One region of the Streptomyces sp. NBC_01017 genome, then DNA from elsewhere that is predicted to be linked to it. Evidence: riboswitches for the same ligand, from Rfam matches in the RefSeq annotation. Region 1 holds a riboswitch; each other region holds the start of a gene.

What was found. A riboswitch is a leader RNA that binds a small molecule or an ion and turns the genes downstream of it on or off. The one in region 1 is predicted to bind cyclic di-AMP.
Region 2: another riboswitch for cyclic di-AMP. It lies ahead of OG331_RS20635 (NlpC/P60 family protein); the one in region 1 lies ahead of OG331_RS21580 (transglycosylase SLT domain-containing protein).
Region 3: another riboswitch for cyclic di-AMP. It lies ahead of OG331_RS10685 (LysM peptidoglycan-binding domain-containing M23 family metallopeptidase); the one in region 1 lies ahead of OG331_RS21580 (transglycosylase SLT domain-containing protein).

What each region holds. Positions count from the first base shown of each region.
Region 1 is NZ_CP108683.1:4,765,732-4,773,629, forward strand. It holds gene OG331_RS21570 (peptide MFS transporter) at 1-946, shown strand, start outside; gene OG331_RS21575 (CocE/NonD family hydrolase) at 975-2,984, shown strand; cyclic di-AMP (ydaO/yuaA leader) riboswitch at 3,266-3,440, shown strand; gene OG331_RS21580 (transglycosylase SLT domain-containing protein) at 3,446-4,210, shown strand; gene OG331_RS21585 (HAD family hydrolase) at 4,245-5,075, opposite strand; gene fahA (fumarylacetoacetase) at 5,400-6,620, shown strand; gene OG331_RS21595 (M56 family metallopeptidase) at 6,811-7,749, shown strand; gene recQ (DNA helicase RecQ) at 7,791-7,898, opposite strand, start outside.
Region 2 is NZ_CP108683.1:4,569,850-4,577,747, forward strand. It holds gene OG331_RS20625 (M23 family metallopeptidase) at 1-754, shown strand, start outside; gene pcrA (DNA helicase PcrA) at 851-3,337, opposite strand; cyclic di-AMP (ydaO/yuaA leader) riboswitch at 3,703-3,871, shown strand; gene OG331_RS20635 (NlpC/P60 family protein) at 3,880-5,046, shown strand; gene OG331_RS20640 (tellurite resistance/C4-dicarboxylate transporter family protein) at 5,307-6,293, shown strand; gene OG331_RS20645 (hypothetical protein) at 6,271-6,624, opposite strand; gene OG331_RS20650 (NlpC/P60 family protein) at 7,072-7,898, shown strand, end outside.
Region 3 is NZ_CP108683.1:2,283,025-2,290,922, forward strand. It holds gene OG331_RS10665 (MBL fold metallo-hydrolase) at 146-1,321, opposite strand; gene OG331_RS10670 (Glu/Leu/Phe/Val dehydrogenase dimerization domain-containing protein) at 1,516-2,694, shown strand; gene OG331_RS10675 (TetR/AcrR family transcriptional regulator) at 2,766-3,386, shown strand; gene OG331_RS10680 (SGNH/GDSL hydrolase family protein) at 3,484-4,269, opposite strand; gene OG331_RS10685 (LysM peptidoglycan-binding domain-containing M23 family metallopeptidase) at 4,533-5,480, opposite strand; cyclic di-AMP (ydaO/yuaA leader) riboswitch at 5,485-5,642, opposite strand; partial or broken gene OG331_RS10690 (alpha-galactosidase) at 5,950-7,831, opposite strand.

The DNA.
Region 1 (7,898 bases):
GGGCTGGCACTGGGGCTTCTCGGCCGCAGCGATCGGCATGACGCTCGGTCTGGTCCAGTACGTCGCCGGCCGCCGTCACCTGGCCGGGCGGAAGCACTCCGCCGAATTCGCGCTGTCTCCGGAGGCGATGCGCCGGGCGATCCGCCTGATCGTCACGGGCCTCGCCGTCACCGCGGCGGTCGCCTTCCTGCTCGCCACCGCCGGCCGGCTCACCATGGACCGCTTCGTCGACCTGCTCACCCTCGTCTCCGTGATCGCCCCGGCCGTCTACTTCGCGGTGATGTTCTCCAGCGGGCGCGTGACCCCCGAGGAACGCGGTCGCCTTCGCCCGTACGTCGTCCTGTTCCTCGCCTCGACGGTCTTCAACTTCATCCTCTTCCAGGCCTACTCGACGATGATCCTGCTGGCTTCGACGAACGCCGGGACGACCGTCCTCGGCTTCGACTTCCCCGCCGGCTGGTACGCCTCCGCCCTCGGCGCCTTCGAGGTCGCCCTCGCCCCCGTCGTGGCCGCGCTGTGGGTCAGGATGGGGCGCCGCCAGCCGCACGCGTCCAACAAGATCGCGATCGGGGTCGTCCTCGGCGGCCTGTCCTTCCTGCTGATGGTGCTGCCGACCTCCGGGCGCTCCTCCGACGACTACCTCATGTCCGTCTGGTGGATCGTGGGTGCGTACCTGCTCCTCGGGCTCGGCGACGTCCTCCTGGAGACCTCCGGCATGTCGGCCACGACCAAGCTCGCCCCGGCCGCGTTCGCCGGCCAGACCATGTCCCTCTGGTTCCTGTCCCTCGCCCTGGCCAACGGCATCCAGGCCCAGACGGTGAAGCTCTACGACGACGTCTCCAAGCCCGCCTACTTCGGCGTCAACGGCGCGATCGCAGTGGCCGCGGGCCTGCTCGTGATGGCCGCGGCGCCCTGGCTGCGCCGCACGATGCACCCGGTCCACTGACACCGACCGAGCCACTGGGATCCCGCTCATGCACATCCGTACGTCCTTCCCCTACGAGACGACTCACGACGACCTCCGCATCCCGCTCCCGGACGGGACCCTGCTGTACGCGCGCGTGTGGCGCCCCCTGACGGACGAGCCCGTACCGGCGCTCCTCGAGTACCTGCCGTATCGACTGACCGACTGGACCGCGCCCCGAGACCACCAGCGCCACCCCTGGTACGCAGGCCACGGCTACGCCTCCGTGCGCGTCGACATCCGCGGTCACGGCAACAGCGAGGGCATGCCGACCGACGAGTACTCGGCGACGGAGCTCGCCGAGGGGGTCGAGGTGGTCAACTGGCTGGCGGCCCAGCCCTGGTGCAACGGCCGGGTCGGCATGTTCGGCATCTCCTGGGGCGGCTTCAACTCCCTCCAGATCGCGGCCCTCGCGCCCGAACCGCTCAAGGCGATCGTCACGGTCTGCTCAGCGGACGATCGCTATGACAACGACGTGCACTACATGGGAGGTTCCGTCCTCGCCGTCGACATGCACGCCTGGGCGTCGACGATGCTCGCCTTCGTCGCTCGCCCGCCGGACCCGCTGTATGTCGGGGACGCCTGGCGGGAGATGTGGCTCAAGCGGCTGGAGGCCGTCGAACCGTTCCTGCACACCTGGCTCGGCCACCAGACACGCGACGACTACTGGCGCCACGGCAGCGTCTGCGAGGACTACGGCGCGATCGACGCCGCCGTCCTGGCGGTGGGCGGCTGGCACGACCCGTACCGCGACACCGTCCTGCGCCTCGTCGAGCACCTGCCGGCGGACCGCGTGCGCGGCCTGATCGGCCCCTGGTCTCACCAGTACCCCGACCGCGGCCTGCCGCCGGGCCCGGCGATCGGCTTCCTCCAGGAGACGCTGCGCTGGTGGGACCACTGGCTGAAGGACGAGGACACGGGCGTCATGGCCGAGCCCGTGCTGCGCTCGTACGTCAGCGACTCGCACCGCCCGGCCACGGTGTACCCCACGCTGCCCGGCCGCTGGGTCGGCGAGCCTGCCTGGCCCTCTCCCCACGTGCGCGCGGTGACGTACGCCTTCCAGGGCGCCCCCGTCCTCGTCCGCTCCCCCATGCACACCGGCATCGACGCCGGCCGCTTCTTCCCCTTCGGCAACGACGCCGACCTGCCGCCGGACCAGCGGGAGGAGGACGCGCGGTCGGCGTGCTTCGAGTTCGAAGTGGGCGAGGAGACCTGGGTGTCGGGGCGGCCGAAGGTGCGGCTGCGGCTGACGTCGGAGGTGCCGCGCGGGCAGGTCGTCGCCCGGCTCTGCGACGTGGCACCGGACGGCTCCTCGACCCTGGTCACGCGGGGCGTGCTGAACCTGTCGGCGCGCCACGGCCGGGACCGCGCGGTGCCGTGGGAACCGGGCGCCACCGAGGACGTGACCGTCGAGCTGAACGGCATCGGCCATGCCTTCCCGCCCGGCCACCGCATCCGCCTCGCCGTGTCCTCCGCGTACTGGCCGTGGATCTGGCCCCAGCCGGACTCGGCGGCGGGCTTCGGCCTGGAACCGTCGGGAAGCTCGCTGGAACTTCCGGTACGCACGCGTGCGTTGGACGAGTCGGCAGACGACACAGCGATCACCTTCGAGGAACCGGAGCAGGCGGAACCGCTCGGCGTGAACTCCCCCATCACGCTGGACGAGCCGCGCCCCGAGCGCCTCGTCGTGCGGGACGTGGCCAAGGGCGAGTGGCGCCTGGAGGTCGACCCCCGGTACGGCGGCACGCGCGTGTACCCCGACGGTCTGGAGTTCGCCGAGGACGCGCTGGAGACGTACACGATCAACGAGTGGGACCCCCTGTCGGCCCGCACCCGCTCGGAGTGGTCGATCCGCCTGCACCGCCCGGAGCTGGGGTGGGACGCGACCGTGCGGACGCGCTCGGAGATCAGCTGCGACCGGCATGACTTCATCGCCTCCAACGAGGTGATCTGCATGGAGGGCGAAGAGGTACTTTTCCACCGGACATGGGAGAAACGGACTCCACGGACAGCCGGTTAAAGGCGAGTTGGATTCATTGCCCGATTTGCCGCTCTTGTGGACGTCAGTGAGTTGGGTCACTCGCACCCGGTCGCGCACCCGCCTCGGCGCACCCGCGTCTCCCCTTGCTTCAAAAGCAAGTTGAGGCTTGGCAACCGCAAAGGATCAAGCGCCCCATTCGCACCAGACCATGGTCAACCGGCATGACAGTGACCACGGCACTTGTTCCGGGCATGTGCTCTCGCATACGTTCCCGCTCAGTCGGGCGGACGCCTAATCCTGCCGCCGCCCGAGTCACCCACCCACGCAACTCACTCACGCACGGCAGGAGCGGGGGACCCAGGTAAGTCGCCGGACCGGACGCCTTGATGGCGCACCGAACCGGCTCGGGGTGAAGTCGCACCGCCACACGGCGGCGCGGCCGGGCATCTCCCGCCCGAACCCGACAGCTCACCTCGCAGGCGCCGGAGAGGAACAGCGCCATGCCCCGAGGCAAACACCGCCGCCCCCGCACCAACCCGCTCACCCGGCACGTCATCGCAGCCGGCACCGGTACCGCCGCCCTCGCCATCCCGCTCCTGAGCGCGACCACCGCGAGCGCCGCACAGCCGGCCCAGTCCCCCACCGTCGCGCAGGCCGCTCCCCAGGCCGCCGTGAAGGCCAAGACCGTCACGTACACCACGAAGAAGGGCGACACGCTCTACGGCGTCGCCGACCGGTACGACGTGCAGGGCGGCTGGAAGCAGCTCTACAAGGACAACCGCAAGGCGATCGGCGACGACCCCCGTCTGATCCACCCCGGCCTCGACCTGGAGGTCCGGGCGACGAAGAAGGCGAGCTCGCCGGACAAGTCGGCCGACAAGGCGTCCGCGCCCGCCAAGAAGTCCAACGTCGCCAAGGCCACCCAGTCCTCCGTGAAGACGTACCCGAACAACCTCGACGGCTGGATCCGCAACGCGCTGGACATCATGGCGCAAAACGGAATTCCGGGTTCGTACGAGGGCATTCAGCGCAACATCATGCGCGAGTCGTCCGGCAACCCCCAGGCCATCAACAACTGGGACTCCAACGCCGTCGCGGGCACCCCGTCCAAGGGCCTCCTCCAGGTCATCGACCCGACCTTCGCGTCGTACCACGTGCCGGGGACGGTGTACGACCCCTTCGACCCGGTCGCGAACATCACGGCCGCGTGCAACTACGCGGCCGCGCGTTACGGCTCGATCGACAACGTGAACGGCCCCTACTAGGCCCTGGCGCGGGGGCCTGGTCCGACGACGTGCCCTACTGGGCGAAGTCGGCCAGGCTCCCCGCGAACAGCCTCTCGAGGACCACGGCGATGCCGTCGTCCTCGTTCGAGAGGGTGATCTCGTCGGCGACCGCCTTGAGTTCGGGATGCGCGTTGGCCATCGCCACCCCGCGGGCGGCCCAGTCGAACATGGGGATGTCGTTGGGCATGTCCCCGAAGGCGATCGTCTCGTGCGCGCCCAGACCGAGATGCTCGGCGGCGAGCGCGAGACCGGTCGCCTTCGTGACGCCGCATGGCTGGAGTTCGACGGTCCCGGGCCCGGACATGGTGACCGTCGCGAGGGACCCGACCACCGACCGCGCCGTCGCCGCCAACTCGTCGTCCGACAGGGTGGGATGGCGCAGCAGCACCTTGCTGATCGGCTCGCACCACAGGTCGTCGCGGTGCCGGACGCGTACGGCGGGCAGGGTGGGGTGCGGCATCAGGTACCCGGGCTCGATGAGCGTGAGCCCGTCCACGCCGTCCTGGTCGACGGCCGCGTACACCTGCCCCACCTCGGCCTCGATCTTGCCGAGGGCGGTCTCCGCCAACTCCCGGTCCAGGGTGATGGACCACAGCAGACAGTCCGCTCCGGCGTCGTACACCTGCGCGCCCTGTCCGCACACCGCGAGCCCCCGGCTGCCCAGGACGTCGAGGAGCGGGCGCACTCTGGGCGCCGGCCGCCCCGTAACGACGAGGTGCTGCGCACCGGCCGCCGCCGCCTGCGCGAGCGCGTCGAGGGAACGGTCGGAGAGCGTGTCGTCGCCTCGGAGCAGCGTCCCGTCCAGGTCAGTGGCGATGAGTGAATATGCGATGGGTCGGGCCATGATCAGAGAATACGGACAGGAGGCCCCATCGACTCGACTCGAACCGGACGGCTGCTGTGTTCACATGTGTTGACACCTGTTCCGGTTCCAGTTCTGATTCCACGCGGGCAACTTCCTTTTGCTTGTGGCGATTTCACTCCCACGTGGTGCCGGCGAGCTCCTTGAGAGCACCGGCTCAGGTCTCGTCGACGTGACCGAGTGCGGCGACCTGCTGATTCGCCGACCTCGGCGACGCGAGTTCCGTACTGCCCAAGACCCTCGCCTCACCCGTAACGTGTGGCCCGACCACATGGCACGGAGCGTATGAGAGTGAGGCAGCACCCCATGCCCCCCTTCGATCTCCCCGAGGGCGACCCCTTCGGCACGCACAACCTTCCGTACGGCGTCTTCTCCCTTCCCGGCTCGGACTCCGCGCGACGGGTCGGCGTCCGGCTCGGCGACCACGTCCTCGACGCGGGCAGGGCGGCCTACGCGCTCGGCTCGCCGTACGCCCCGCTGCTCGCCCAGGACTCCCTGAACCCGCTGCTCGCCGCGGGCCACACCACGTGGTCGGACGTACGGCGCGCACTGACGGCCTGGGTGACGGTGCCGGCGCACCAGGAGGCCATCGCGGACCTTCTCCACCCTCTGTCCTCAGTCACCCTGCACCTCCCCTTCGAGGTCGCGGACTACGTCGATTTCTACGCCTCCGAGAACCACGCCCGGAACGTCGGCCAGATCTTCCGCCCCGACGCCGAGGATTCCCTCACCCCCAACTGGAAGCACCTGCCGATCGGTTACCACGGCCGCGCCGGCACGGTCGTGGTCTCCGGCACGGACGTCGTACGTCCGTCCGGCCAGCGCAAGGCCCCCACTGAGCCGGCGCCGGTCTTCGGCCCGTCCATCCGCCTCGACATCGAGGCAGAGGTCGGCTTCGTGGTCGGCACGCCCTCGGAGATGGGCAAGCCGGTGGCGCTGGGCGACTTCCGTGAGCACGTCTTCGGCCTGTGCCTGCTCAACGACTGGTCGGCACGCGACGTCCAGGCCTGGGAGTACGTCCCCCTCGGCCCGTTCCTCGGCAAGTCCTTCGCCACGTCGGTGTCGGCGTGGATCACCCCGCTGGACGCGCTGGAGGAGGCGCGGGTGGCGCCGCCGGAGCGGACGCACCCCCTGCTGCCGTACCTGGACGACTCCGGCCCCGAAGCCGAGCCCGGCGGCTACGACCTGCGTATCTCCGTGGCCATCAACGGCCACGTCGTCTCCGAGCCCCCCTTCTCCACCATGTACTGGACGGCCGCCCAGCAGCTCGCCCACATGACCGTGAACGGTGCCTCCCTGCGCACCGGTGACCTGTACGGCTCGGGCACGGTGAGCGGCCCGACGGAACGCGAGCGCGGCTCACTCCTGGAGCTGACCTGGAACGGCCGGGACCCTCTCGAACTCCCGGACGGCAAGCGCGCGTTCCTGGAGGACGGCGATGTGGTGACCCTGTCCGCCTGGGCCCCGGGTCCTGGTGGGGTCCGGGTCGGGCTGGGGGAGGTGACGGGACGGGTCGTGGCGTCGTGACGGGACGGGTCGTTCTGTAGTGACGCCGGGCGGCCGGCGCAACCGTCAACTGTGTCTTTCCCCCTGACTCCTGCGATGGTCACCGTCATACTGACTGGCGGTGGGAGCCGAGCCGCAACCGGCGTTCTTGACCCACCGCCCCGCACTGCCGCCCTCGCACCTTCCCTGACCAGGATCCGGAGCCCTTGGCATGACCGTCTGCCTGCTCCTGTTGAGCATCGTCGCCCTGACGGCCGCCGTACCCGTCCCCCAGGCGCTGACCCGGGCCTCCTGGCCCGAACGGGAACCCGTGGTCGCGCTCTGGGTGTGGCAGTGCCTGGTCGCCACGGTCCTGCTGTGCTGCCTGACGGCCCTGGCCCTGGGCACCGCCGCGGTCTTCGGCACCGTACGCGCCCAGCTCTTCGCTCCGGCGCCACCGTCGGTCACCGCGGCGTACGACCTCTCGGCCGCGCCCGCGTGGGCGGTGGCCCTCACCCTGCTGCTGGCCGGCGGTGCCGCCTGGACGACGGCGATGCTGGCCCGCGAACTCGTCGAGGCCCGTCGGCGGCGCGGCCAGGCAAGGGCCCATCTGCTCGAACGCGCCCCCGACCTGCCGGCCGGCCTGGGCCCGGCGCGGGGCCCGCTGCTGGTGCTGGAGGACGAGTACCCCGACGCCTGGTGGATGCCGGGCAGTCCGCCCCAGCTGATCGTCACCACGGGTGCCCTGCACCGCCTGACCGACCACCAGCTCGACGCCGTCCTCACCCACGAGCGTGGCCACGCCCGGGCCCACCACGACTGGCTGCTGCACCTCTCGACCGCGCTTGCCACCGGATTCCCCCACATCCCGTTGTTCGCCCACTTCTGCGACCAGACCCACCGCCTGGTCGAACTGGCCGCAGACGACACGGCCTCCCGCCGCTGCGGTCACCTGACAACGGCGCTGGCCCTGATCGAGCTCAACCAGCACCGAGGCGTCCTGTCCTGCGCGTCCACCAACCGCCTCCTGGGCGAACGCGTCAACCGGCTCCTGCAGCCACCCCCGCGTCTGGGCCGTCGCAACCGGGCTCTCACCACGACGCTGGCAGCGCTGGTACCGCTTCTCCCGCTCCTGATCACGTTCGCTCCGGGGCTGACGGCGTTGAGCTGACCGTCGTCGCCTGCGACCACTCGCACTCGCGGGTGCTCTTCCTAGGCCCAGTCCTCCGGCTCCGGCTCCTGCTCCATCTCGGGCCAGTCGTCCGCCCCGTCATGGGCCCCGGGCCCCGGGCTGGTCTCGGCCGCCGCCCCCGCACCGGA
Region 2 (7,898 bases), 200 kb from region 1:
CGCCTCCCGCAGCGGGTCCCGCTCCCGCCGCCGCACGCCCCCCAAGCGCTCCGCGTTCCTGACCGTCGCCGTGCCGTCGGCGTGTGTGATGGGTGTCGCGGGAATCGCCGCCGCCTCCGTCGGCAGCCTGACCGACGACAAGGAAGCGTCCTCCACGCTGGCCTCGGACGGCGAGGCCGTGAAGCCGTCCACCGCGAACAACAAGCTGGACACCCAGCTCGAGAGCCTCTCCGCCGGCGCCGACGACTTCGCCGACCGGGCCAGCCGCACGCAGGAGCGCATCGACCTCAAGGCTCAGCAGGCGGCCGAGAAGAAGAAGGCCGCCGAGGAGGCGGCCCGCAAGGAGCGGTTGCGCCCGAAGTTCGCGGTTCCGGTCGCACAGCACGGCCTCAGCGCCTATTTCGGCCAGTCCGGCATCAACTGGATGTCCATTCACAGCGGCATCGACTTCCCCGTCTCGTACGGCACGACGGTTATGGCCGCGACCGACGGCACCGTCCGCACGCAGTGGAACAGCGCCTACGGCAACATGATGATCGTGACCGCGAAGGACGGCACGGAGACGTGGTACTGCCACCTCTCCAGCTACCGTGTCGCCTCCGGTACGACGGTGAAGGCCGGCGACCCCATCGCGTACTCCGGCAACTCCGGCAACTCAACCGGCCCGCACCTGCACTTCGAGGTGCGACCGGGCGGCGGCTCGGCGATAGACCCACTGTCCTGGCTGCGCAGCCACGGCCTGGACCCGTCGTAGGCAACCGGCCGACGTTCCCGGCAACCCGCCAACTGCCTTGTGCGCTCAGGCGCCCCCGCTCCTCAACAGCTCAGCGAGGGCGCACACCTGTAAGCGCTACAGTTTCTCCACCGGCGCATACCGCAGCAGCAGCCGCTTCGGCTTGGTGTCCCCGAAGTCGATCGTCGCCTCGGCGTTCCCGCCCGTGCCCTTGACCGCCGTCACGGTGCCGAGCCCGAACTGGTCGTGCGTGACCCGGTCCCCGACCGCCAGCTGGACGACCGGCTTCTCCGAGGTCCGCCGGGTGGCGAACCCGGACGCCCCCGACGCCGAGGAGCGCGAACGGGACGAGGACAGCGAGGCCGCCACGCCGGCCGCCGGACCGGAGGACACGGGCGAGGTCGCCCCCGTCCGCTTCCAGTCCACGTGCGCCGCCGGGATCTCCTCCAGGAAGCGGGACGGCGGGTTGTACGAGGGCTGCCCCCACGCACTCCGCATCGACGAGCGCGTCAGATACAGCCGCTCACGCGCGCGCGTGATGCCGACGTACGCGAGCCGCCGTTCCTCCTCCAGCTCCTTGGTCTGGCCGAGGGCGCGCATGTGCGGGAACACGCCGTCCTCCATGCCGGTGAGGAAGACGACCGGGAACTCCAGGCCCTTGGCGGTGTGCAGGGTCATCAGGGTGATGACGCCGGAGCCGTCCTCGTCCTCGTCCGGGATCTGGTCCGAGTCGGCGACGAGCGCGACCCGCTCCAGGAAGGCCGCGAGCCCACCGGAGGCCTCATCCTCAGCCGACTCCTGCTCGAACTCCAGGGCCACGGCCGCGAGTTCCTGAAGGTTCTCGATACGGGTCTCGTCCTGAGGGTCGGTGGAGGCCTGCAACTCGGCCAGGTACCCGGTCCGTTCGAGGATCGCCTCCAGGACCGTCGCCGGTCCCACACCGGACTCGACGATCGTACGGAGGTCCTCCATCAGCGTGTTGAACCGCCTGACGGCGTTGGTCGACCGCGCGGCCATGCCGTACGCCTCGTCGACCCGCCGCAGCGCCTGCGGGAAGCTGATCTTCTCCCGCTGTGCAAGCGCGTCGATCATCGCCTCGGCGCGATCGCCGATGCCCCGCTTGGGGACGTTCAGGATCCGCCGCAGCGGTACGGAGTCCTCGGGGTTGGCCAGCACGCGCAGGTAGGCCAGGACGTCCCGGACCTCCTTGCGCTCGTAGAACCGCACCCCGCCGACGACCTTGTAGGGCAGGCCGACGCGGATGAAGATCTCTTCGAAGACACGGGACTGGGCGTTCGTCCGGTAGAAGACGGCGACGTCACCGGCCTTCGCATCGCCCGCATCCGTCAGTCGGTCTATCTCCTCGGCGACGAATTGCGCCTCGTCGTGCTCGGTGTCCGCGACGTAGCCGGTGATGCGCGCACCGGCGCCCGCGTTGGTCCACAGGTTCTTGGGGCGCCGGGACTCGTTGCGCTCGATGACCGCGTTGGCGGCGGTCAGGATCGTCTGGCTGGAGCGGTAGTTCTGCTCCAGGAGGATCGTCGTCGCGTCCGGGTAGTCCTCCTCGAACTGGAGGATGTTGCGGATGGTGGCGCCCCGGAAGGCGTAGATCGACTGGTCGGCGTCACCCACCACGCACAGCTCGGCGGGCGGGATGTCGTTGTCGCTCGGCGGCACGTCGACGGGGTGCTCACTGGTACCGACGAGCTCGCGCACCAGCGCGTACTGCGCGTGGTTGGTGTCCTGGTACTCATCGACCAGCACATGCCGGAACCGCCGGCGGTAGTGCTCGGCGACGTCCGGGAAGGCGCGCAGCAGATTGACCGTCGTCATGATCAGGTCGTCGAAGTCGAGGGCGTTGGCCTCCCGCAACCGCGACTGGTACAGGGCATACGCCTGCGCGAGGGTCTTCTCGAAGCCGTCCGTCGCCTGGGCGGCGAAGTCCTCCTCGTCGATCAGCTCGTTCTTCAGATTGCTGATCTTGGCGCTGAAGGACTTGGGCGGAAACCGCTTGGGGTCGAGATCCAGATCACGACACACGAGCGCCATCAGCCGCTTGCTGTCGGCGGCGTCATAGATCGAGAACGACGAGGTGAACCCGAGCTTCTTGCTCTCTCTGCGCAGGATGCGCACGCACGCGCTGTGGAAGGTCATCACCCACATCGCGTTCGCGCGCGGGCCGACGAGCTGCTCGACGCGCTCCTTCATCTCACCCGCGGCCTTGTTGGTGAAGGTGATCGCGAGGATCTGCCCCGGATGCACATTCCGCTCGGCCAGCAGGTACGCGATGCGATGGGTGAGCACACGCGTCTTGCCGGACCCGGCGCCAGCCACGATGAGCAGCGGGCCGCCGGAGTGGACGACGGCCGCACGCTGGTTCTCGTTCAGCCCCGCCAGCAGCGCTGCCGCATCCAGGGCCGGGCGCGGGGCGCCGTCGCGGTAGTAGTCGTCCCGGTCCGGCGGCACGTCGAACTTCCCGCCGAACAGATCGTCCGGAACCGGCTCCGGAGCGTGATCGTCCTCGGGCGGCGGTGGTGGTTCGCCCGCATGGGCCCGCGGGGCCTGGAGGCCCGCCAGGAAGCTGTCGTCAAAGAGGCTGCTCATCGCTCTCCGAGTCTAGGGCGCCCCACTGACAGCCCGCCGCCGCCCTGAGAACATCACCTGTTTCAGCACTCACCGATCTTCAGAACCCACGCACCCCAAACACTCCCCTCACCCTCCAGAACCACCCCATTACGATCCGCAATCCCCCGAAACCAACCGACCCGAGTCGGCCGAAATACCCTCAAAACCCAAAACGCTCACAACTGACCACCAACCCCGCCACATCGACCACGATCCACGGCACACATCGCCAAGGTCACGAAAATGTATCGGGCATATCGAACATCAACCTTCACAGGGGCCACACGAGTTGGCTACCGTGCCGGACAGGCCGTACGACCCCCACCGGCGAACGTCGCCGGGCCGCACGGCCTCCGCCGAGTCCGGAGCGCCGCCGTGCACCCGGAGCCGGGGACCCACCGAACTTGGGGTGAATCGGCCCGACTCCCGCCCGGGGAGCGGCCGTAGGGCAACCCTTCCTAACCATCCGCCCGAACCCGACAGCTAACTCGGTAGGCGGAGCATGGAAGGAGTCGCCTCCCTTGGCGTCGCACCGCAAGTCGCGTCCCGCTGGTACGCGCGTAGCAGGCATACGGACCCCCGCCCTCGCCACGGCGGCCCTCACCTCCGTCGCCCTGCTGTCCCAGACGGCCAACGCGAGCCCCTCGACGGACGACAAACCGAGCCTCGAAGAGGTCGAGAAGAAGGTCGACGACCTCTACCGCCAGGCGGAGTCGGCGACCGAGAAGTACAACGCGGCCAAAGAGAAGACCGCAAAGCAGCGCAAGCGCGTCGACACCCTCCTCGACGACGTCGCCCAGCGCACCCAGAAGCTCAACGACGCGCGCGAGGAACTCGGCCGCAACGCAGCCGCCCAGTACCGCACGGGCACCTCGGCCCCCGACACGGCGACCTTCCTCCTGGCTGACAGCCCGCAGGACTACTTCGACCAGACCCAGCTGATGGACCGCATGACGGGCCGCCAGAAGGAATCGGTCGACGACTACTTCACCCAGCAGTCCGCGACGATGAAGAAGCGCAAGGAGGCCACCCAGAGCCTCGAAACGCTCACCGAGTCGCAGAACGACCTCCAGACGGCCAAGTCCACCGTCCAGAAGAAGCTCGCCGACGCACGCGAACTGCTGTCGAAGCTGACGGCGGAGGAGAAGGCCCGCCTCGCCGCGATCGAGAAGCGCAAGCAGGAGGAGGCCGCCCGCAAGGCGGCGGAACTGGCCCGGCAGCAAGAGGCGGCCGAGCGCCGGCGCCAGGAGGCGGCGCAGCAGCAGGAGAGCAACGACTCCTCGTCCGACTCGTCCTCCTCCGACTCGTCGGCGTCGGACTCCTCGTACGCCACCAAGGCCGAGAAGGCCCTGGCCTTCGCCCGCGCCCAGGTGGGCAAGCCGTACGTCTGGGGCGCCACCGGCCCCGACTCCTACGACTGCTCCGGCCTCACCCAGGGCGCCTGGAAGGCCGCAGGCGTGGACATCCCCCGTGTCACCTACGACCAGGTCAACGCCGGCACCGCGGTCCCCGTCTCCAGCGCCCAGCCCGGCGACCTGGTCTTCTTCTACGACGACATCACGCACGTAGGCCTCTACATCGGCAACGGCATGATGATCCACGCCCCGAAGCCCGGCGCGTACGTCCGCGAGGAATCGATCTACTACGACGGAGAGTCGTCGATCCACAGCGTGGTCCGCCCGGCCTGACGAACACACACGCGCGCGTGGCGCACTGCCTCCGCCACGCGCGCGTAGTGGTGCGGCAAACGCACCCGCACCCGCACCCGCGTACGGTGGCACGGCCCCGACCCACAACGAACAGTCAGGCGCTACGCGAACCCCCACTCACCCGAGCGGGCCGCCGCAGGCACCCGTCGCCCAACCGTCGCGCGGCAGACGTGCATTTCACCCCACACGCGCGCGTGCCCCCACCCACCCCACACCCCCCAATCCCTAGCATCGACCCCATGCCCGCCCCCACGACCACCCCCGCATCCCCCCTCCACACCTGGTGGTCGCAGAGTCCCCCCACCGCCGGCGCCGCCGTCATGGCAACCGGCATCCTGTCGGTCGCCCTCCACCAGGCCGGCTACGAAACCCTGTCCCGAATCGCCCTCGCCCTCGCCTGCGCAGCCTGGCTGGCCCTCGCGGGCGGCTTCACCGCGAGGCTCCTCCGGGACCGCGCCAGGTGGCTCAAAGAGGCAGCCACCCCCGCCGCCCTCACCGCCATCGCAGCGACGGCGGTTCTCGGCACCCGCTTCGCCACCCTCGGCTGGCAACCCCTCGCCAAGGCCCTACTGGCCCTGGCGGCTCTGCTCTGGCCGGGCCTCCTCATCGCCGTGGTACGCCGCTTGCACCCCCGCATGCCCGGCGCGGTCTTCCTCAGCTGCGTGGCCACCCAGGGCCTCGCCGTCCTGGCCGCAACCCTCGCCGCGACCGAGTCCACGGCATGGCTCGCCCACGCGGCCCTGGTCCTGTTCTGGCTCGGCCTGGTGCTCTACGTCATGGCCCTGACCCGCTTCGACCTGCGGCAGGTGACCAGGGGCGCCGGCGACCACTGGGTGGCAGGCGGCGCCCTCGCCATCTCCGCACTCGCCGGCTCGAAGCTCATGTCGGCCGACAGCGCCAGCCTGTACCTCTGGAACGAGGACGACACCGACGTCCTGCGCACGGTGACCGTCGCCCTACTCGTCCTGGACCTGGCCTGGTACGCCGTCCTGCTCCTCGCCGAGATCGGCCGGCCACGGCTGCGCTACGACGTACGCCGCTGGGCAACCGTGTTCCCCATGGGCATGACGGCCGCGGCGGTCCTCGCCGTCGCCACCGCAGTGGACGTCCCGTGGCTCAAGACCCCCGGCGAGGCACTGCTGTGGATCGCCGTCGCGGCATGGCTTGCGGTCGCGGCAGGCGCAGTACTGAGCTACACCGAGGTCACGTCCACAGAACGGCGATGAAGACGTTCACCATGGCCAGCAGCCCCACCAACCCGAAGAGCCGCTTGTCCACCGTCTCCTCGTCCCGCTTCACGTACACCAGCCCGAGGATCACGATCAGCAGCGCCAGCTTCACGCCGATCTTGATGTTGTTGACGGACTGATCGTCCGCCTGGTTGAGGCCGACGAGGATGACGCCGGTGACCAGCATGGTCAGCGCGCCGTGCAGCATCGCGGGCACGAACCGCGCGGTGCCCTGGCCCATCGCCTTCATCTGGGTGAAGAAACCACCCAGCAACGCGGCGATACCGATGATGTGCAGACCGACGAAAAGGTGGATGAGTACGTCCATGGGGCCGGAGCCTAATCAGCCCCGTCAGGGCACCCACCACCGCCCCGGTCTTGCATATATGCGCCCCATAGCACCCCGCAGCCCCCGCCCACCCCCCATTCCGCCACATCGGTCAGCACACAGCGTGAACAAGACGCCCCCATCTCGCGATCACGCTCACTTACGGTCACCCAACGATCCACTCCCGGCACTTCCGCACAACGCGTTACCACCCCGGCACACCCAGGTTTAGCGTCCTCCACCAGGTGACCGGCTCCCCACCGCCGCCCGGGCCAGGGGCGGCAGTCGGACACCACCGCCGAGAAAGGTCCGGCGGCGGCCCGCTCCCCCCTGTGTGGGCCGTCGCCGGACGCGTCATCCGCCCGCGGGCAGTCGTCCGTCCGCTCCCCAGGCTGTCGTGGCGGACGTGCGGGACGAGGCGGTCGTACGAAAGGACGTGCAGTCCACGTGGCAGCGCACCGAAAGCCCCGTCAGCGCTCGGTCGGCGGCAGTACGGCCCGCACGGCATGGACGATCGCCCTGGCGGGCGCGGCGACGGCGACGGGCTTCGACGGGACCGGTCACGCCGAACCGCAGCTGACACCGGCTCAGGTCAAGGCGAAGGTGGACAAGCTGTACCACGAGGCGGAGGTCGCGACCGAGAAGTACAACGGCGCGAAGGAGAAGGCGGACGCTGCCGAGCGGCGGATCAGGTCGCTGCAGGACGAGGCAGCCCGCAAGACGGAGAAACTCAACTCGGCGCGTGAAGCGCTCGGTTCGATGGCCGCGGCGCAGTACCGCGACGGCGGCGTCGAACCGGCCCTCCAACTCGCGCTCTCCAACGACCCCGACCGCTACCTCGACGGCGCGGAGTTCGCCGAACGCGCCGGCAACCGTCAGGCGGCATCCGTCGCGAGCGTCCGCAGGCAACTACGCGAGATCGAGCAACTGCGCGGGGCCGCGCGCATCGAACTGACCTCGCTGCAGTCCCGCCAGGCGGAACTGCAAGGGCACAGGAAAACGATCACCGACAAGCTGGACGCCGCCCGCACTCTGCTCACCCAACTGACCACCGAGGAGCGCGCCCGCCTCCAGAGCGCGAGCGGCGGCACCGACCGCGCGGCCCGCTCCTCGACAGGCTCCCGAGACGCCCTGACCGCTCCCGGCCCGGCCACCGCACAGGCACCCAACGCCCGCGCCGCGTCGGCCATTTCGTACGCGTACTCAAAACTGGGCAGCCCCTACGTCTGGGGCGCGACCGGCCCGAACGCCTTCGACTGCTCCGGCCTCACCCA
Region 3 (7,898 bases), 2.5 Mb from region 1:
CCGCAAGAGCGCACGGAGCCATTGACCGCCCGCACCGTCTCGCCGGACGCCGCAGCGGCGCCCGGCACTGCGGCGCCCGGCACTGCGGCGCCCGGCACTGCGGCGGGCGCTGCGACAGGGCGGCCGGCCCTGGACAGAAGCCGCGCTAGACGACCGCCGCCCCGTCCGGCCCCGAAGCGACCGGCGGCCACGTCGGCCATCCCTCGGCGGGCGTCTCGGCCACCTCGCGCCACCACGGAGTCAGGGGCGGCATCGAGGCCGGTTCGAACGGCTCGCCGCAGCGCGGTGCCGCCATCGTGACCCCGGCCTTGTGCGTGGCCCGCATCGTCCACTCCCCCGGCTCCGCCCATGCGTGCGGCGCCAGGTTGAAGGTGCCCCAGTGGATCGGCAGCATGACGCCCACGGTCGGGTCCCCGCCCTGAAGGTCGAGGTGGGCGCGGACGCCCTCGTCCGGCGTCATGTGGATGTCGGGCCAGAAGTCCGAGTAGGCGCCGATCTGGATCATCGTCGCGTCGAACGGGCCGTACTCGGTGCCGATGTCCGTGAAGCCGTCGAAGTAGCCGGTGTCCCCACTGTGGTAGATCCGGTGCTCGTCCGAGGCGATGACCCAGGACGCCCAGAGCGTGTGCTGCGTGTTGCGCAGCCCCCGGCCGCAGAAGTGGCGTGCGGGGGTGGCCGTCAGGCTGAGTCCGCCGACCTTCGTCGTCTCGTGCCAGTCCAGCTCACGCACGCGGTCGGCCGAGACGCCCCAGTGTTCGAGGTGGGCGCCGACGCCGAGCGGTACGGCGAAGAGTGTGTCCGTGCCGACCAGTGCCTTGATCGTGGGCAGGTCGAGGTGGTCGTAGTGGTCGTGGGAGATGACGACGACGTCGACAGGGCCGAGCTGGGCGAGCGGCAGCGGCACGGGGTGCAGCCGCTTGGGCCCGGCGAAGGGGAACGGTGAGCAGCGCTCGCCCCACACGGGGTCGATGAGCACGCGGTGGCCGTCGATCTCCGCGAGGACGCTGGAGTGCCCCATCCAGGTCAGGCGCAGCCCGTCGACGGGCGGTTTCGCCAGGTCGGCGTAGGTGGTGGGGTGCACCGGCACCGTGCCCTTGGGGACGCGGTGGGGCCGGGTGTCCCGGTCGAAGAAGACCTTGGCGAACTCCAGCATCGAACCGGACGGTCTGGTCCGGGCGGCGCCACCGGGGTTCTGGAAGACCCCGTCCCGGAAGTTCGGTGATCTGCGGATGCGCGCCATGCGCTCACCGCTCGGGTCCACCCCGAAGGCCTCGGGCCGCAGGGCACGCAGCCCGGAGCTCGGGAAACGGAAACCGGCCACGGTACCTCCAGGTGGAGTCGGTGAGAAATTCCATTATGGTCGGCCCCTCCGACAACCCAGGACGCCCCCGGTCCTAATCCCGGGCACCCCACATTGACATGTCCTCACCCACTCTCGGATACTGACCCCTCGTTCAGTAGCCGCGCGCGGCACGCGGCCCTGGCTCGCCCTCCCTCCCCCACCTCGGAGACCTCATGACCACGCCCTTGCTGTCGCTCACCTGGACCGACCACGTCACCGGCCGTCAGGGCTTCCTGGTCATCGACCGGCTGGTGCGTGGCGTGTCCAGCGGCGGGCTGCGCATGCGGCCGGGCTGCACGCTCGACGAGGTCACCGGGCTCGCCCGCGGCATGAGCATGAAGGAAGCCCTGCACTACGACCCCGAGGCCCGGTACATCCCCCTGGGCGGCGCCAAGGGCGGCATCGACTGCGATCCGCGCGATCCGGAGGCGTACGGGGTTCTGGTGCGCTATCTGCGGACCATGCGGCCCTACATCGAGAACCTCTGGACCACGGGCGAGGACCTCGGGCTCTCCCAGGACGTGGTGGACCGGGCGGCCGCCGAGGCGGGGCTCGTGTCGTCCGTCCAGGCCGTGTATCCGCTGCTCGGCGACGAGGCCGGCGCCCGTACGCGGCTCGCGGACGCGTTCGCGGTCGAGGTGGACGGCATCGGGCTCGACGAGCTGGTCGGCGGCTGCGGAGTCGCCGAGGCGGTGCTCACCGCCCTGGACCGGGCCGGTGTGCCGTACTGGAGGACGCGCGCCGCCGTGCAGGGGCTCGGGACCATGGGCGGGGCCACTGCGCGCTTCCTCACGCGCGCGGGGCTCACCGTCGTGGCCGTCGCCGACATCAAGGGCACGATCGCCAACCCGGCGGGCCTCGACATCGAGGCGCTGCTGGCGGCACGGGACGCGTACGGCACGGTCGACCGCGCGGCGCTGCGGCCCGGCGACCGCGAACTGCCGGGCGACGCCTGGCTGTCGGCCGAGACGGAGGTGCTGGTCCCGGCAGCCGTCTCCTATGTGATCGACGCCGCCAACCAGGGGCGGATCACCGCTCGCTGGATCGCCGAGGCGGCCAACATGCCCGTACGGCCGGAGGCGGAGGAGCTGCTGGCCGTGCGGGGCGTCACCGTGCTGCCGGACGTCGTGGTCAACTCGGCCACGAACGCCTGGTGGTGGTGGACGCTGTTCGGCGACGTCGGCCCGGACGCGGACGAGGCGTTCGCCCACACGCGGCGCTCGATGCGCGCCCTGACCGACCTCACCCTGGCCCGCGCGGAGACCGACGGGACGACACCTCGGGCCGCCGCGCACGCCATCGCTGAGGACCGGTTGCCGGTGATCGCCGAGCGGTTCGGCCAACTCCGGTGACGGCAAGGGCCCCGGGACCCGACTCGACCGCGGCCCGGGAGCTGCCGGCGGCAAGGCTTTAGGGTGGCCGGGTGGCAAGAGTGCGGTTGAGCGTGGCGGAGCGGCGTGAGGAGTTGCTGCGTGCCGCCGTGGAGCAGATAGAGGCGCGGGGCGTCGCGGCGGTCAGGATCGCCGACGTGGCCGCGGCGCTCGGGGTGAGCAACGCGCTGGTGCTCTATCACTTCGCCACGAAGGAGAAGCTGGTCGCCGCCGCGTTCACGCACGCGGCGCAGGACGACCTGGCCCGTCTGCGACGGGTCCTCGGACGTCGTACGACAGCGCTGCGCCGGCTGCGGGCGGCCGTGCGCTGGTACGCGCCGACCGGCCAGGCCAAGGGCTGGCGGCTGTGGATCGAGGGCTGGGCGGCGGCGCTGCGCGAGCCCGCGCTGCAGCAGGTCACGCGGGACCTCGACCGGCAGTGGAAGGCGGCCCTCGCCGAGGTCATCGCGGAGGGTGTGGCCGCGGACGAGTTCCGCTGCCCGGACCCCATGGGCGCGGCCCTGCGCCTGACGGCTCTCCTCGACGGGCTCGCCGTGCAGATGACGTCGTACCGCGGCGCGGTCTCACGCGCGCGTGCCCAGGAGTGGGTGGACGAGGCGCTCGCCCGGGAACTGGGGCTGGAGCGGGAGGCGTTGACGGCGTCGTCACGCTGACGCCGGCGTAGGTGTGGGCCGTACCGATCACACGTCGGTACGGCCCACACCGGCACGTCACCCGCGAACCCGCTGACAGGTCGCTTGCGAACCGCTCTCAAGCCACTGATTCGATCCGCATCTTGATGTCGTCCGGGGACAGCGCGCCCTTGGCCGTGACGTGGTCCCCCGACGACTCGCCCCGCAGGCGCCGCCCGATCCAGGGCACCAGGTACTCGCGGGCCCATTGGACGTCGTCGCGGCGGATGTCGAGCGTGCCGCGGGGCGGGAGCGGCGGCCAGGGCTGGTCCGGGTCCGCCGGGACCTCCAGGCCGAGTACCTGGCCGGCGCGGAGCGCCACACGCGTGTGCCCCTCGGGAGACAGGTGGAGCCGGTCGTGGTCCCAGGCCCGGCGGTCCTGAACGGTCTTCAGGGACCACAGGTCGAGCACCGGACAGCCGTACCGGTCGGCAATGGCCCGCACATGACCGTTGTACGTGGCGATCTTGCCGCGCAGATGCTTCAGCACGGGCACGCCACGGGTGTCGAACCCGGTCGTCACCATGACGGTGCCGACCTCGGAGGTGAGCCGGGCGATCGCCCGCTCGAAGCGCTCGGCGACCTCGTCGGGGTCGGTGCCGGGCCGGATGATGTCGTTGCCGCCCGCGCAGAACGAGACCAGGTCCGGGGCCAGTTCGACGGCCTTCGGAAGCTGGTCCTCGACTACCTGGTCGAGCAGTTTGCCGCGCACGGCGAGGTTCGTGTAGTTGAAGTCGCCCTCGGGTCGTCGGTCCGCGAGCAGGACCGCGAACCGGTCGGCCCAACCGACGAACGCCCCGTCGGGGCCGGGGTCGCCGACGCCCTCGGTGAAGCTGTCCCCCACCGCAACGTACGACCCGATCACTGATCTGCTGTCACTCTTCGAATCGTCTGCCACATCGGCCCATGATTCACCTTCGAATGTGACCTACGCGACCGTAGGACGGGGTTGACGAGCGGTGAGATAAGCCACTCCTAAAGTGTTCACCAAAGGTGGAATAACCCTCCGATCAGGGCTGTTGTGGGCGCAACCGCCATACAGCCGTGTGCGCGCAGACCGAAGGCCGGACCCGGGGATCTGGGTCCGGCCTTCGGCAGCGTGTCAGGCAGGGGGTTCCGCGGCGGGCGTCAGCCGATGGAGACGCCCTTCGAGCGCAGGTAGGCGACCGGGTCCAGGTCCGAGCCGTAGTCCGGGGTGGTGCGGATCTCGAAGTGGAGGTGCGGGCCGGTGACGTTGCCGGTCGCGCCGGAGAGCCCGATCTGCTGGCCCGCCGTCACGGACTGGCCGCTGGAGACGGACAGCGAGGACAGGTGGGCATACTGGGCGTAGTGGCCGTCGGCGAGCTGGATGACGACCTGGTTGCCGTACGCGCCGCCCCAGCCGGCCGAGACGACGGTGCCCGCGCCGACCGCCTTCAGGGGGGTGCCGGTGGGGGCGGAGAAGTCGACGCCGGTGTGGTAGCCGCTGGACCACATGCTGCCCGCCACCTTGTAGGCGGTGCCGAGGGTGGCGCCGTCGAGGGGGGCGGAGAAGCCGCTGGAGGCGCTGGTGTTCTCGGCGCTCTGCGCGGTCGTGGTGGTCTTCGACGCGGCGGACTTGGACGCCGAGGACTTCGAGGCGGTCGTGTCCGAGGACGACTTCGAAGGCGCGGAGGAGGACGGCGCGGACGACGGCTTGGGGGCGCTCGTCTCGGCCTTCTTGCCGCCGATGGTGAGCTTGAGACCCGGGTGGATCAGCGCCGGGTCCGCGCCGACGGCCTCACGGTTGTCGGCGTAGAGCTTCTTCCAGCCACCGCTGACGTTCTGGTCGTCGGCGATCTTCGCAAGGTAGTCGCCGACCTTCACCGAATAGGTCCGCGCGTCCGCCTTCTTGTCGGTGGACTTCTTCTCGGCCTTCTTCTCGGCGACCGGAGCGGACTGAACGGCCTTTTCCGAAACGGGCTGAGAGGGAGCGGCGTGGGCGCCGGCGGCCCCGATGAACGGGAGAGCGAGAGCGGCGCCACCGGTTCCGGCGACGGCGATGGAGCGGGTGAAGCGCAGGGACTTCGGGCGGCGATGCTTACCCTTCGCGGGCATGGCGAATTCCTCTCCGGCGCCTGCGAGGTGAGCTGTCGGGTGCGGGCTGGAGATGCCCGGTCGCGTCGGGACGCGACTTGACCCCAAGCCGTTCCGGAGACCGGAACAGGCGGTTGTACCTGTGGGTCCCCCGCTCCTGCCGGGTACGGGTGAGTTAGCGCGGGATCCGGTCGGCGGCAGGATTAGGCGTCCGTCCGGATTGGTGTGGAACGTAAGCGAGGAAGACGCACGGGAACAAGTGAGGGGTTCCGCCCGAATGCGTTCCTGTTGATCCCTTCTGGGAATTACCGGTCACACTCCGTAAATTATGGGGACGTCTCCGGACTCAAAACCCCTCGAAAAGCATGTGAATTACGTGAACATGACGAGCGACGCACGGTCACGAATATGACGCTCCTCACGTGACACTTCTCCAGCTCCCTTTACTCCAGAGCGAGTTGGAATGAAGGCGCCAATTCGGACAGAACCCCTAGATGCGACGCAGTCGGATAACCGTCGCATCAAGGTCGCCCCGCAGGCCGGTATGAAGTCCGTGATGCACCAATACCGCCCCTCGGTGAACTTCGCCCGTTTCAAGGCATTCGTACGATGCTGCCGAGTCGAGGGCGCGCAGCCGCAGGGCCGGGGCGGGTTCGCCGTAGCTCTGGGCCTGGAGCCGGGCCAGGACGACCGTCTCGTCACCGAGCACGTACTGCACCGCACTCAGTCCGCCCTTCGGAGGCCGCAGCCGATACAGGTCGCCGCGCTGCACCAGGGGCCGGATCTCCTTGTAGAGCGTCACCCACTCCCGCGCCTCGGCGAGCTCCTCCTCGGTCCACCGGGTGAGGTCGCCGCCGACGCCGAGCACGCAAGCCATGGCGCTCACGAACCGGAAGCGCAGGGAGGCGGCCCGGTGGTTGAGCATGGCGTTCGGGCTGTCGGTGACCCACGCGGCCATGACCCTCGCCGGGTGGATCTGGCTGAAGCCGTGCTGGATCGCGAGCCTGTCGAGGGGGTCGGTGTTGTCCGAGGTCCACACCTGGTCGGTACGGCTGAGTACGCCGAGGTCGATCCGTCCTCCACCGCCCGAGCAGGACTCGAAGGCGACGCCGGGGTGAGCGGCGCGCAGCCGGTCCAGCAGACCGTACAAGGCCCGCACATGGTCGACCCACAGGTGCTGCGGGTATGCCTCACCGGGCCAGCCGGCGTCGGCGAAGCAGCGGTTGAAGTCCCACTTCACATAGTCGATCGGGGCGCTGGAGAGGAGCCCGTCGAGCTGCTCCCAGAGGTACTCCTGGACGTCGTCGCGCGCGAGGTTCAGTACGAGTTGATTGCGAAGTTCCGTCCGCTTTCGTCCCGTTTAGTACTGAACCCATTCGGGATGGGCTCGATACAACTCACTGTCCGGATTGACCATTTCTGGTTCGACCCAGATGCCGAACTGCATGCCGAGTGCGTGCACGTACTCGGCGAGCGGCTTGAGCCCGGACGGGAAGCGGTCGGGGTTGGGGGTCCAGTCGCCGAGCCCGGCGCGGTCGCTGGTGCGCTTCCCGAACCAGCCGTCGTCGACGACGAACAGCTCGACGCCGACGGCCGCGGCCCGCCGCGCGAGCAGACTCTGCTGCTCCTCGGAGATGTCGAACTCCGTCGCCTCCCAGGAGTTGAACAGCACCGGCCGGTCCTGGTCCGCGTCCGGGACCACGTACGCGCGCTGGTACGCGTGCCAGGCGCGGCTGGCCCCGCCGAAGCCGCCGTCGCTCCACACGCCGGCGAAGACGGGCGTCGTGAAGGACTCCCCCGCCGCGAGGCGCAGCAAGCCGGAGTCGTCGTATCCGACGCCGCCGGTGATCTGCACGCGCGCGTCGGGGAGTTGCGCCACGGCGATGCGCCAGGATCCCGACCAGCCGAGAGCGCAGCCGTAGACCTCGCCGCGCTCCTCGGTGGCGTCCGTGTCGAGCGCGACCCAGGGCAGATGCTGATGCCCGGTGTGTCCGCGGCGGCTGCCGATGACCTTCTCGCCGCAGGTGAGGGGACCCTGCGCAAGCCGGGACTCGGCACCCCAGCGGCCGTGCAGCTGGGACAACCGCCCGCTCTCCCGTCGGGCAGCGTCCAGGCGGCCGAGTCGGCGCGCAGCAGCTCCAGGGCGGGCCCCTGGTTGTCCAGGGTGACCCAGCGCTCCACGACGTCTGCGCGCATCCGGTAGTGCAGGGTGACGTCCAGCCCGCCGTCACGAAAGCGCAACCGCAGCTCGTCGCCCTCGGTCTCGTACCGCTCGAAACCCCACTCGGTGCCACGCCGCCCGTCGGTACGCATGGACAGGGCGGGCCGTACGAAGCGGGGCCGCCCTCGACCGGATACTCCTCGCGACCGTCGGAGATCTCCAGCATCAAGCCCTCACAGATCTAAAACAGATACGAACAGGTGCCACCAAGTACCAAC